Regions from separate parts of the Stenotrophomonas sp. 62841_Sma genome, predicted to be linked through region 1. Evidence: riboswitches for the same ligand, from Rfam matches in the RefSeq annotation. Region 1 holds a riboswitch; the other holds the start of a gene.
What was found. A riboswitch is a leader RNA that binds a small molecule or an ion and turns the genes downstream of it on or off. The one in region 1 is predicted to bind glycine.

Region 1 (4,849 bases):
GCCCGCGCGTGTTGTCTTCGTTCCCGGAAGTGCTTTCGCTGAAGGCACGGCGGCAACTGGAAAAACTGGGTGTAGAGGTGCTGACCGGTACCCCGGTGAGCGACATCGACAGCCAGGGCTTCAAGCTCGGCGATCAGTTCGTGCCGGCCCGCACCGTGGTGTGGGCCGCCGGCGTGGCCGCTTCACCGCTGGCGCGCACCCTGGAGGTGCCGCTGGATCGCGCCGGCCGCGTGCAGGTGCAGCCGGACCTGACCCTGCCCGACCACCCCGAGCTGTTCGTGGCCGGTGACCTGGCCGCACTGAACCAGGCCAATGGCAAGCCGGTGCCCGGCGTCGCGCCCGCCGCCAAGCAGATGGGCAAGTACGTGGCCGAGGTGATCCGCGCGCGCTTGCATGGCAAGGCCGCACCGGGGCCGTTCAAGTACGCCGACTTCGGCAACCTGGCCACCATCGGCCGCATGGCCGCCATCGTGCACCTGGGCAGGCTGCAGCTTTCCGGCGTGCTGGCCTGGTGGTTCTGGCTGGCCGCGCACGTGTTCTTCCTGATCGGCTTCCGCAACCGCATCGTGGTGCTGCTGAACTGGGCCGTTGCGTACTGGAGCTACCAGCGCAGCGCGCGCATCATCTTCGGTGATGATCAGGAAGACCGGCGACCCCGACGGTAGTGCCGGCCGCTGGCCGGCTGCTGCGCGGTCGGATCCCTTTCCGCAGGAAAGGGCTCTGACCCCGTCAACACCATCCACGCATGGCGTGGATCTACCGGTTCATCGGGCCACCCGCCGTTTCGACCAGGTGCGGCAGAAATCCTCCTTCCTCGCGGCATCAGCAATCTGCGCGGTACTCCAATGCCGGGTGATCCAGATTGTCAGTGCGGTACTGCTGAGATGCCAGCGCAGCATGTCGTGCCTTGGCTGCCGCATCAGGTGGCGGCGTGCAACCCAGAACGCTTCGCGCTCGACATCAGTCGCCTTCTTCAACGCTTCAGGATCGAAGAACCGCGTCGTGAAGCTCCAGGGATTCATCGGCTGGTATCCCGCCCGCGGTTCGCTGCTGCACGCGGCCACACCACTGGGCGTGCGGTCGGCCAAGTTCGGCCGGCCTTCCACCAGCGCCAACCCGAGCAGGTACAGCAGGCCAGGCAGCAGCGCGATGCCGGCGACCAGCATGACGACGCAGATCCATGCTTTGCCGGCGGCACGCATCGCTCTACCGCGCCTTCGGTTTCGGGTACCACAGTGCATTGACGATGACCCAGCGCTGGTCGAAGCGGCCCATGTGGAAGTAGTCGACGAACCACGGGGTTTCCAGCCGTACCGAGGCCGCGTTGCCGGTCACGTCCAGCACCGTGCAGCGGCGGTCCCATTGATCCTTCGGGGTCTTCAGGGCGCCCTGCTTCGTCAGCGCCACCAGTTCTTCCTTCGACATGCGGCGCAGGCCCAGGCGTTCGTCGGGCGTATCGCCGAGGACCGCGCGCTTGGCCAGGTCCGGGTGCAGGGAGCGGGCGACGCGCTGCGGGTCGGCTTCCAGCTGGCCGTCGACGTAATCATGGCAGGTGGCTTCAATGGCCTCGCGGGTGGCCGGATCGGCAGTGGGGCTCGTTGCTGCGGAAAGAGCGAACAGCAGGGCAATCGTGGACATCCGGGTCTCCAGCTCTGGGCGCGGAGCGATCATGGCATGGGCCAAGTGGCCCATCCACGCATGGCGTGGATCTACAGGACCGGGGCCTGCAGCCAGGCCAGCTTGCGTTCGCGGGGCTGCTGCTTGAGCTGCCACTCGGCGCGTGAGGCGGCGGCCCGGTCGGGGTACTCGCGCACGGCCAGCACGCGCAGTGGCGGCCGTGCCCGGGTGTAGCGCGCGCCCTTGCCGGCCTGGTGGGCGGCGAAACGCGCCTCCACATCGGTGCTGATGCCGGCGTAGTAGCTGCCATCGCGGCATTCGAGCAGGTACAGGAACCACGGGCGGAGGGACGGGGCCATGCCCGGATTATGCCGTGCTGCACTGCAGCGGATATACTGGCGCCCGAATGCAGGAGAGAGGCGCCGCGCTGGCGCCCGCCGAAGGCGCAGGCTCCCATGATCGCTCAGGCCGGTGGGCTGGAATCCCACCAACCATGCATTCGACTCGCCGAGCTGGAGAGAGGTCACCGGGCATGCCCGGGACGATCCGCCGAAGGGGCACGCGGCCAACGCCGCTGAACTCTCAGGCAAAAGGACAGCGGGAGCGGCACCGGTCATCGTCATCCCGTCATTGCGCAGGCAGTGGCGGTAGTCGCGCATGGCCGGCCCCACCGCGCCCGGAGCCTGTCCCATGCTGCTGTCCATCATCTACCTGATCGCCATTTCCGCCGAAGCCATGACCGGCGCGCTGTCCGCCGGGCGTCGCCGCATGGACCTGTTCGGGGTGGTCATGATCGCCTGCGTCACCGCCCTCGGGGGCGGTTCGCTGCGCGACATCCTGCTCGGCCACTACCCGTTGGGCTGGGTGAAGCATCCCGAGTACCTGGGCTTCACCGTGTGCGCGGCGCTGATCGCCACCTGGGTGGCGCGCTGGATGCACCACTTCCGCCGCACCTTCCTGGTGCTCGATGGCCTGGGCCTGATCGCCTTCACCCTGATCGGCTGTTCGATCGCGCGCGAGGCCGGCCATGCCATGCCGATCGTGCTGATCGCCGGCATGCTGACCGGCGCGTTCGGCGGCGTGCTGCGCGACATTCTCTGCAACGAGGTGCCGCTGATCTTCCAGAAGGAGCTGTACGCGATCATCGCGCTGCTGACCGGCGCGGCCTACCTGTTGCTGCTGCACTGGGGCGTGGCCGACGCCACCGCGATCCTGTGCTGCCTCGGCGGCGGCTTCGCGCTGCGCCTGCTGGCGATCCACTACCGCTGGGAAATGCCGAAGTTCGTCTATCACGACGAATTGCATTGATTGTTTGTCGGTAGTGTCGGCCGCTGGCCGGCAACACGGCACACGCCCGCAGATTCCGGCAGGTTGCCGGCCAGCGGCCGGCACTACCGAATGCGTTGCATGACCATGGTCATGCGGCATTGGCCGGGGTGATTGGCTACCATTGTCACCCCGTCGCTGCCGCGACGGCATCCAGCCACGCCGCGCCCGCGGCCCCGCCAGACAACTCCCTCCCCGCTGCCCGTGGTGCCGTGAACGCGCCGACGGGCCCGCATGTCCCTGCGCGCGCAGGGCGCAGGATGCCCCATGTCTGTCGCCGAAAATTCCCGCTTCCGTCGTGCCCGCCTGTTGTGGGCGGTGCTGGCCATCGCCCTCGTCGCCGTTCTGGCGTGGTGGCTGTGGCCCCGGAACGGCGCCGGCAGCAGCGACGATGCGCCGGGCAAGACGGTGCCGGTACGCGTGGCACGCGCCAGCGCCGAGCCGCTGGTGCTGCGCCTGAAGGCGGTCGGTACGGTCACCCCGCTGCACAGCGTGGTGGTACGCAGCCGCGTGGATGGCGAACTGCTGCGGCTGCATTTCCAGGAAGGCCAGCAGGTGAAGGCCGGCGATCTGCTGGCGCAGATCGACCCGCGCCCGTATGAAGTGAAGCTGGCACAGGCGCAGGGTACCCAGCAGCAGAATCTGGCCGAGCTGGAAAACGCCGAGCGCCAGCTGCAGCGCTACCGCGAACTGCAGAAGCAGAACTACGTGTCCGGGCAGGAACTGAGCGACCAGCAGAGCAAGGTGCGCCAGCTGCAGGGCCGCCGCCTCAGCGATCAGGCGTCCGTTGATGAAGCGCGCCTGCAGCTGCAGTACACCCGCATCACCGCGCCGGTCAGTGGCCGCGTCGGGCTGCGCCGGTTGGACGTGGGCAACCTGGTGCGCGCCAGCGATGCCGAAGGCCTGGTGACGCTGGCGCAGACCGCACCGATCAGCGTGCTGTTCACCGTGCCCGAACCCGAGCTGCCTGCGCTGCTCGATGCCGTGCAGGCGCAACCGGCACTGGCGGTGGAAACCTGGGACCGCGAAGAACGCCGGCAGCTGGCCCGCGGCTCGCTGTCCAGCGTCGACAACCGCATCGATACCACCACCGGCACGTTGAAACTGCGTGCGCACTTCGACAACCACGATCTGGCGCTGTTCCCCAACCAGTTCGTCAACGTCCGCCTGCAGCTGGGCGAGCAGCCCGCGCTGCTGATTCCCGATGCTGCCGTGCAGTTCGGCAGCCAGGGCAACTACGTGCATATCGTCGACAAGGACAGCAAGGCACAACGCCGCACCGTGGTGCTCGGTCCAGCCGATGATGGACGCGTGGCCGTGCGCTCCGGGCTGGCCGCAGGGGACAAGGTGGTGATCGAAGGCATCGACGGGCTGGAAGACGGCACGGCGGTGGAGATCATCACCGAGGAGGCCGCGACCAAGGCCGGCGCATGAACCTCTCGCGCCCGTTCATCCTGCGCCCGGTCGCAACGACTCTCCTGATGGTGGCGCTGCTGCTGTCCGGCGTGCTGGCCTATCGCCTGCTGCCGGTGGCGGCGCTGCCGCAGGTCGATTACCCGATCATCCAGATCACCACGCTGTATCCGGGGGCCAGCCCCGAACTGACCACACGCACCATCACCGCACCGCTGGAGCGCCAACTCGGCCAGATTCCCGGCCTGAAACAACTGTCGTCGACCAGTTCCGGTGGCGCCTCGGTCATTACCCTGCAGTTCGGGCTGGAGGTGTCGCTGGGTGTGGCCGAGCAGGACGTGCAGGCCGCCATCAACGCGGCGGGCAGCTTCCTGCCCGGGGACCTGCCTGTGCCGCCGGTGTACCGCAAGGTCAACCCGGCCGACACCCCCATCCTGACCTTGGCGGTGACCTCGCAAGGCCTGTCGCTGCCGCAGGTGCACGATCTGGTGGA
Region 2 (4,849 bases), 730 kb from region 1:
TCCGGGGCCAGCAGCACCACGCGGTCGCCCGGCCGGGCATGCATGGCCCAGCGCGAGGCGGGACCGGTCACGCCGTGGATGACAAAATCGACGTCGACCTCGCCCTGCTCGGCGCGCAGCTGGCGGATGGTGTAGGTGCGCATCGGCGGGCGCTGATCATCCGGCAGCGCCCGGTAGCGCGGGTACCAGTCCTCGCCGCTGGGGACCTGCGGCAGGTCCTGGCCGGGCAAGGGGAAGAACACCTTGATCCGCTGGTCCGGGCCTTCGGTCTTCATCCGCGCCACGTCGGCACCGGTGAACACCATGCGGTCCAGGGAAGGGGAGAGAACGCGGCGCTCCTTCAGCGCCACCTCGAACAGGCGGTAGGTCTGCTGCGCAGCCATGGGGGAACCTCATGCAACGACATCGGATTGGCTGGCTGTCGTGCACCCGTGCACCGGCTGGCTGGAGTGCCCAGCCTAGTCCGGTGGTTTCCCGTCGCAAGCGCTGCCGGCGTCGCGGCCTGCCCTACCCCTGCACGCTGCTCAGTGACCCGTGCAGACTGCCTGCGCTGCACGTTCACGCTGGTGTTCCCAGTACCAGAACACGAAACCAGCACCGAAGAACGCAGCCTGGCCCAACGCCAGGTGCAGCGGGCTGGCGCTCAGCAGCGGCGATACCACGCCGGCCACCACGGTGCTGATCATCAGCTGCACGAAGGCCTGCAGCGACGAGGCCAGGCCGCGCTGGTGCGGGTACATGTCCAGCACCGCCAGCGCCAGGATCGGGAAGATCAACGCCATGCCCATGCCGCCCAGGAAGATCGGCAGCACCGCCCACGGCAGCACGAACTGCGGGGCCAGCGCCACGTAGCCGACGTTCAACAGCACCGACAGCGCGCACAGGCCGAAACCGATGGCGACCTGGCGGGTGGGCGTGGTGTGCCCGGCCATGCGCCCTGACAGGAACGAACCGGTGGTCATGCCGCCGATGGTGGGGATGAACAGCCAGGCGAAGCCGCCCTCGCCCAGATGCAGGTGCTGCATCACGAACACCGGCGCCGAGGAGATGTACAGGAAGATGCCACCGAAGCCGATGCTGCCGGCCAGCGCCAGGCGCAGGAAGCGCGGGTTGAAGCCGATGCGCAGGTAATCACGCATCAACGTGCGCGGCGACAACGGCACGCGCGCTTCAACCGGATGGGTCTCCGGCAGGTAGCGTGCAGTGGCCGCCAGCAGGACCAGCCCGAACACCACCAGGAACCAGAAGATCAGCGGCCAGCCGGCACCACTGAGCAGGATCCAGCCACCGATGATCGGTGCGATGGCCGGGGCGATGCCGAACAGCATCGACACCTGGCTCATCAGGCGCTGCGCGTCATGGCCGTGGTACAGGTCGCGGATCACCGCTCGGCCGACGATCATGCCGACACCCGCCGACAGGCCCTGCAGCGCGCGGAACGCCAGCAGCGTGGTCAGGTCGGTGGACAGCGCGCAGCCGACCGAGGCGCCGACGAACACCACCAGGCCACCGAGGATCACCCACTTGCGGCCCCAGGCATCGGACAGCGGGCCGTGCGCCAGGCTCATCAGGCCGTAGAACAGCAGGTACACGCTGATGGTCTGCTGCACCGCCACTTCGTCCACCGCCAGGCGCTGGGCCAGCTGCGGGAACGCCGGGAAGATGGTGTCGATCGAGAACGGACCGAACATGGCCAGACCGGCGAGCAGCAGGGCCATGCGGCGGGTGGAGGGAGCAACAGCGGCGGTCATGGGGAAGGCGTCCGGCAGGGCCATGCGCGGCACGCACGGCGGGCGCCGGTCCCCTTCTGCAGGGACGGCGCCAGATGAATTCGGGTATCCGCCCATCATAGGTGGGGATTGCGCCCGATGCCATGCAGCGGTGCACAAAACGCACGGCCGGGCCATCGGCCATTCAGGCGCGGCGGCCATGCCTGGAGGCGGCCATGCCTGGAGGCGGCCGGCGGGCCCGCAACGGGCTATAATCAGCGGGCAACACGGTGGGAGAAGCGGAACACCGCTGCCGAAGGCGCAACGCCCGTAATCGCTCAGGCCCGATACCACCCGTAACAGAACTCTGGAGAGACCGGTTCGATCCGGCGCCGAAGGGGCACGAAGCTGCGGTCCGCCGCGCTTTTAAACTCTCAGGCAAAAGGACAGAGGGGCGCCCCGCAGACCGCCGACCGGCGGCTTGTGCCCGTGCGTGTGCCCTTTCCTGACGGATCCTTCGCCATGTCCCAGAACACCCCTTCCCTGCGTGAGCTCGAGCACCACAATGCGTTCGTCGAGCGCCACATCGGCCCCAACGACGCCGAGATCGCGCAGATGCTCGATGTCGTCGGCCACGCGTCGCTGGATGGCATGACCGATGCCATCGTACCGGCCAAGATCAAGTCGCCGGTGCCGCTGGCACTGCCGGAATCGATGACCGAAGTGCAGGCACTGGCGAAGATCCGTGCGATCGCCGACAAGAACACCGTGCTGCGCAGCTTCATCGGCCAGGGCTACTACGGTACCCACACGCCGAACGTGATCCTGCGCAACATCCTGGAAAACCCGGCCTGGTACACCGCCTACACCCCGTACCAGGCGGAAATCTCGCAGGGCCGCATGGAAGCGCTGATCAACTTCCAGACCCTGTGCGCCGACCTCACCGGCATGGAAATCGCCAACGCCTCGCTGCTGGACGAAGCCACCGCCGCTGCTGAAGCGATGACCCTGGCCAAGCGTTCGGCCAAGTCGAAGTCGGACACCTTCTTCGTGCACGACGCCGTGCACCCGCAGACCCTGGAGCTGCTGCGCACCCGCGCCGAGCCCATGGGCATCGTGCTGCGCGTCGGCACTCCGGCCGAAGCGCTGGAAGCGGAAGCCTTCGGCCTGCTGCTGCAGTATCCGGATACCTTCGGCCAGGTCGGCGACTACAAGGCGCTGGTCGATGCCGTGCACGCGCGCGGCGGCCTGGTGGCCGTGGCCACCGACCTGCTGGCCCTGACCCTGCTGACCGCTCCGGGCGAATGGGGCGCGGACATCGTGGTCGGCAACAGCCAGCGTTTCGGCGTGCCGTTCGGCTTCGGTGGCCCGCACGCCGCCTTCATGGCCTGCCGTGATGCCTACAAGCGCTCGATGCCGGGCCGCCTGATCGGCGTCTCGATCGACGCGCAGGGCAACCCGGCCTACCGCCTGACCCTGCAGACCCGCGAGCAGCACATCCGCCGCGAGAAGGCCACGTCCAACATCTGCACCGCACAGGTGCTGCTGGCAGTGATGGCCTCGATGTACGCCGTTTACCACGGCCCGGACGGCCTGACCCGCATCGCCCGCCGCACCCATCGCCTGGCCTCGATCCTGGCCGCCGCGCTGCGCAACGCCGGCGTGCAGGTCGGTGGTGACTTCTTCGACACCCTGCATGTCACCGGCGTGCATGCCGATGAGATCCACGCCAAGGCACGCGCCGCCGGTTACAACCTGCGCGCGATCGACAGCGACTCGGTCGGCATCAGCCTGGACGAGACCACTACCCGCGCCGACATCGTCGCCGTGGCTGCCGTGTTCGGTGCCTCGCTGGACGTCGACGCACTGGATGCCAGCACTGCCGATGCGCTGCCGGCCGGCCTGCTGCGCCAGTCCGCGTTCCTGACCCACCCGGTGTTCAACACCCACCATAGCGAGCACGAGCTGCTGCGCTACCTGCGTTCGCTGGCCGACAAGGACCTGGCAATGGACCGCACGATGATCCCGCTGGGCTCGTGCACCATGAAGCTCAACGCCACCGCCGAGATGATTCCGGTGACCTGGCCGGAGTTCTCGCAGATCCACCCGCTGGTGCCGGCCGACCAGGCGCTGGGCTACAAGGAACTGATCGACACGCTGGAAGCGATGCTGGTGGAATGCACCGGCTACGACGCGGTCAGCCTGCAGCCGAACTCCGGCGCGCAGGGCGAGTACGCCGGCCTGCTGGCGATCCGCGCCTACCACCGCTCGCGCGGTGAGGAACATCGCGATATCTGCCTGATTCCGGACTCGGCGCACGGCACCAACCCGGCCTCGGCACAGATGTGCGGCATGAAGGTGGTGGTGACCAAGACCGATGCCAACGGCAACGTCGACGTCGAGGACATCCGCCTCAACGCCGAGAAGTACAGCGACCGCCTGGCCGCGATCATGATGACCTACCCGTCCACGCACGGCGTGTTCGAGGAAGAGGTGGTGGAGATCTGCGAGATCATCCACAAGCACGGCGGCCAGGTGTACACCGACGGTGCCAACATGAACGCCCTGGTCGGCGTGGCCAAGCCGGGCAAGTGGGGTTCGGATGTTTCGCACCTGAACCTGCACAAGACCTTCTGCATCCCGCACGGTGGTGGCGGCCCGGGCGTCGGCCCGTGCGCGGTCAAGGAGCACCTGGCCCCGTTCCTGCCGGGCAAGCTGGGTGACAACGGCCCGGTCGGCATGGTCAGCGCGGCCAGCTTCGGCAGCGCCTCGATCCTGCCGATCAGCTGGATGTACATCGCGATGATGGGCCGCGACGGCCTGCGCAAGGCCACCCAGGTCGCGCAGCTCAACGCCAACTACATCGCCAAGCGCCTGGCCCCGCACTTCAAGACCCTGTACACCGGCCGCAACGGCCTGGTGGCACACGAGTGCATCCTGGACGTGCGCCCGCTGGAGAAGACCAGCGGCATCGGCGCCGAGGACGTGGCCAAGCGCCTGATCGACTTCGGCTTCCACGCCCCGACCCTGAGCTTCCCGGTGGCCGGCACGCTGATGGTGGAGCCGACCGAGAGCGAATCGCTGCATGAGCTGGATCGCTTCATCGACGCGATGATCCAGATCCGCGAAGAGATCACCGC

Region 2: linked by a shared signal. The riboswitch ahead of gcvP (aminomethyl-transferring glycine dehydrogenase) and the one ahead of ACZK5G_RS20015 (trimeric intracellular cation channel family protein) in region 1 are both predicted to bind glycine.

What each region holds. Positions count from the first base shown of each region.
Region 1 is NZ_CM151224.1:4,288,557-4,293,405, forward strand. Features, by position in the region: gene ACZK5G_RS19995 (NAD(P)/FAD-dependent oxidoreductase) at 1-665, shown strand, start outside; gene ACZK5G_RS20000 (hypothetical protein) at 765-1,202, opposite strand; gene ACZK5G_RS20005 (nuclear transport factor 2 family protein) at 1,207-1,638, opposite strand; gene ACZK5G_RS20010 (GIY-YIG nuclease family protein) at 1,710-1,976, opposite strand; glycine riboswitch at 2,017-2,106, shown strand; glycine riboswitch at 2,120-2,223, shown strand; gene ACZK5G_RS20015 (trimeric intracellular cation channel family protein) at 2,308-2,925, shown strand; gene ACZK5G_RS20020 (MdtA/MuxA family multidrug efflux RND transporter periplasmic adaptor subunit) at 3,211-4,377, shown strand; gene ACZK5G_RS20025 (multidrug efflux RND transporter permease subunit) at 4,374-4,849, shown strand, end outside.
Region 2 is NZ_CM151224.1:3,556,674-3,561,522, forward strand. Features, by position in the region: gene ACZK5G_RS16795 (siderophore-interacting protein) at 1-383, opposite strand, end outside; gene ACZK5G_RS16800 (multidrug effflux MFS transporter) at 525-1,751, opposite strand; glycine riboswitch at 2,067-2,169, shown strand; gene gcvP (aminomethyl-transferring glycine dehydrogenase) at 2,232-4,849, shown strand, end outside.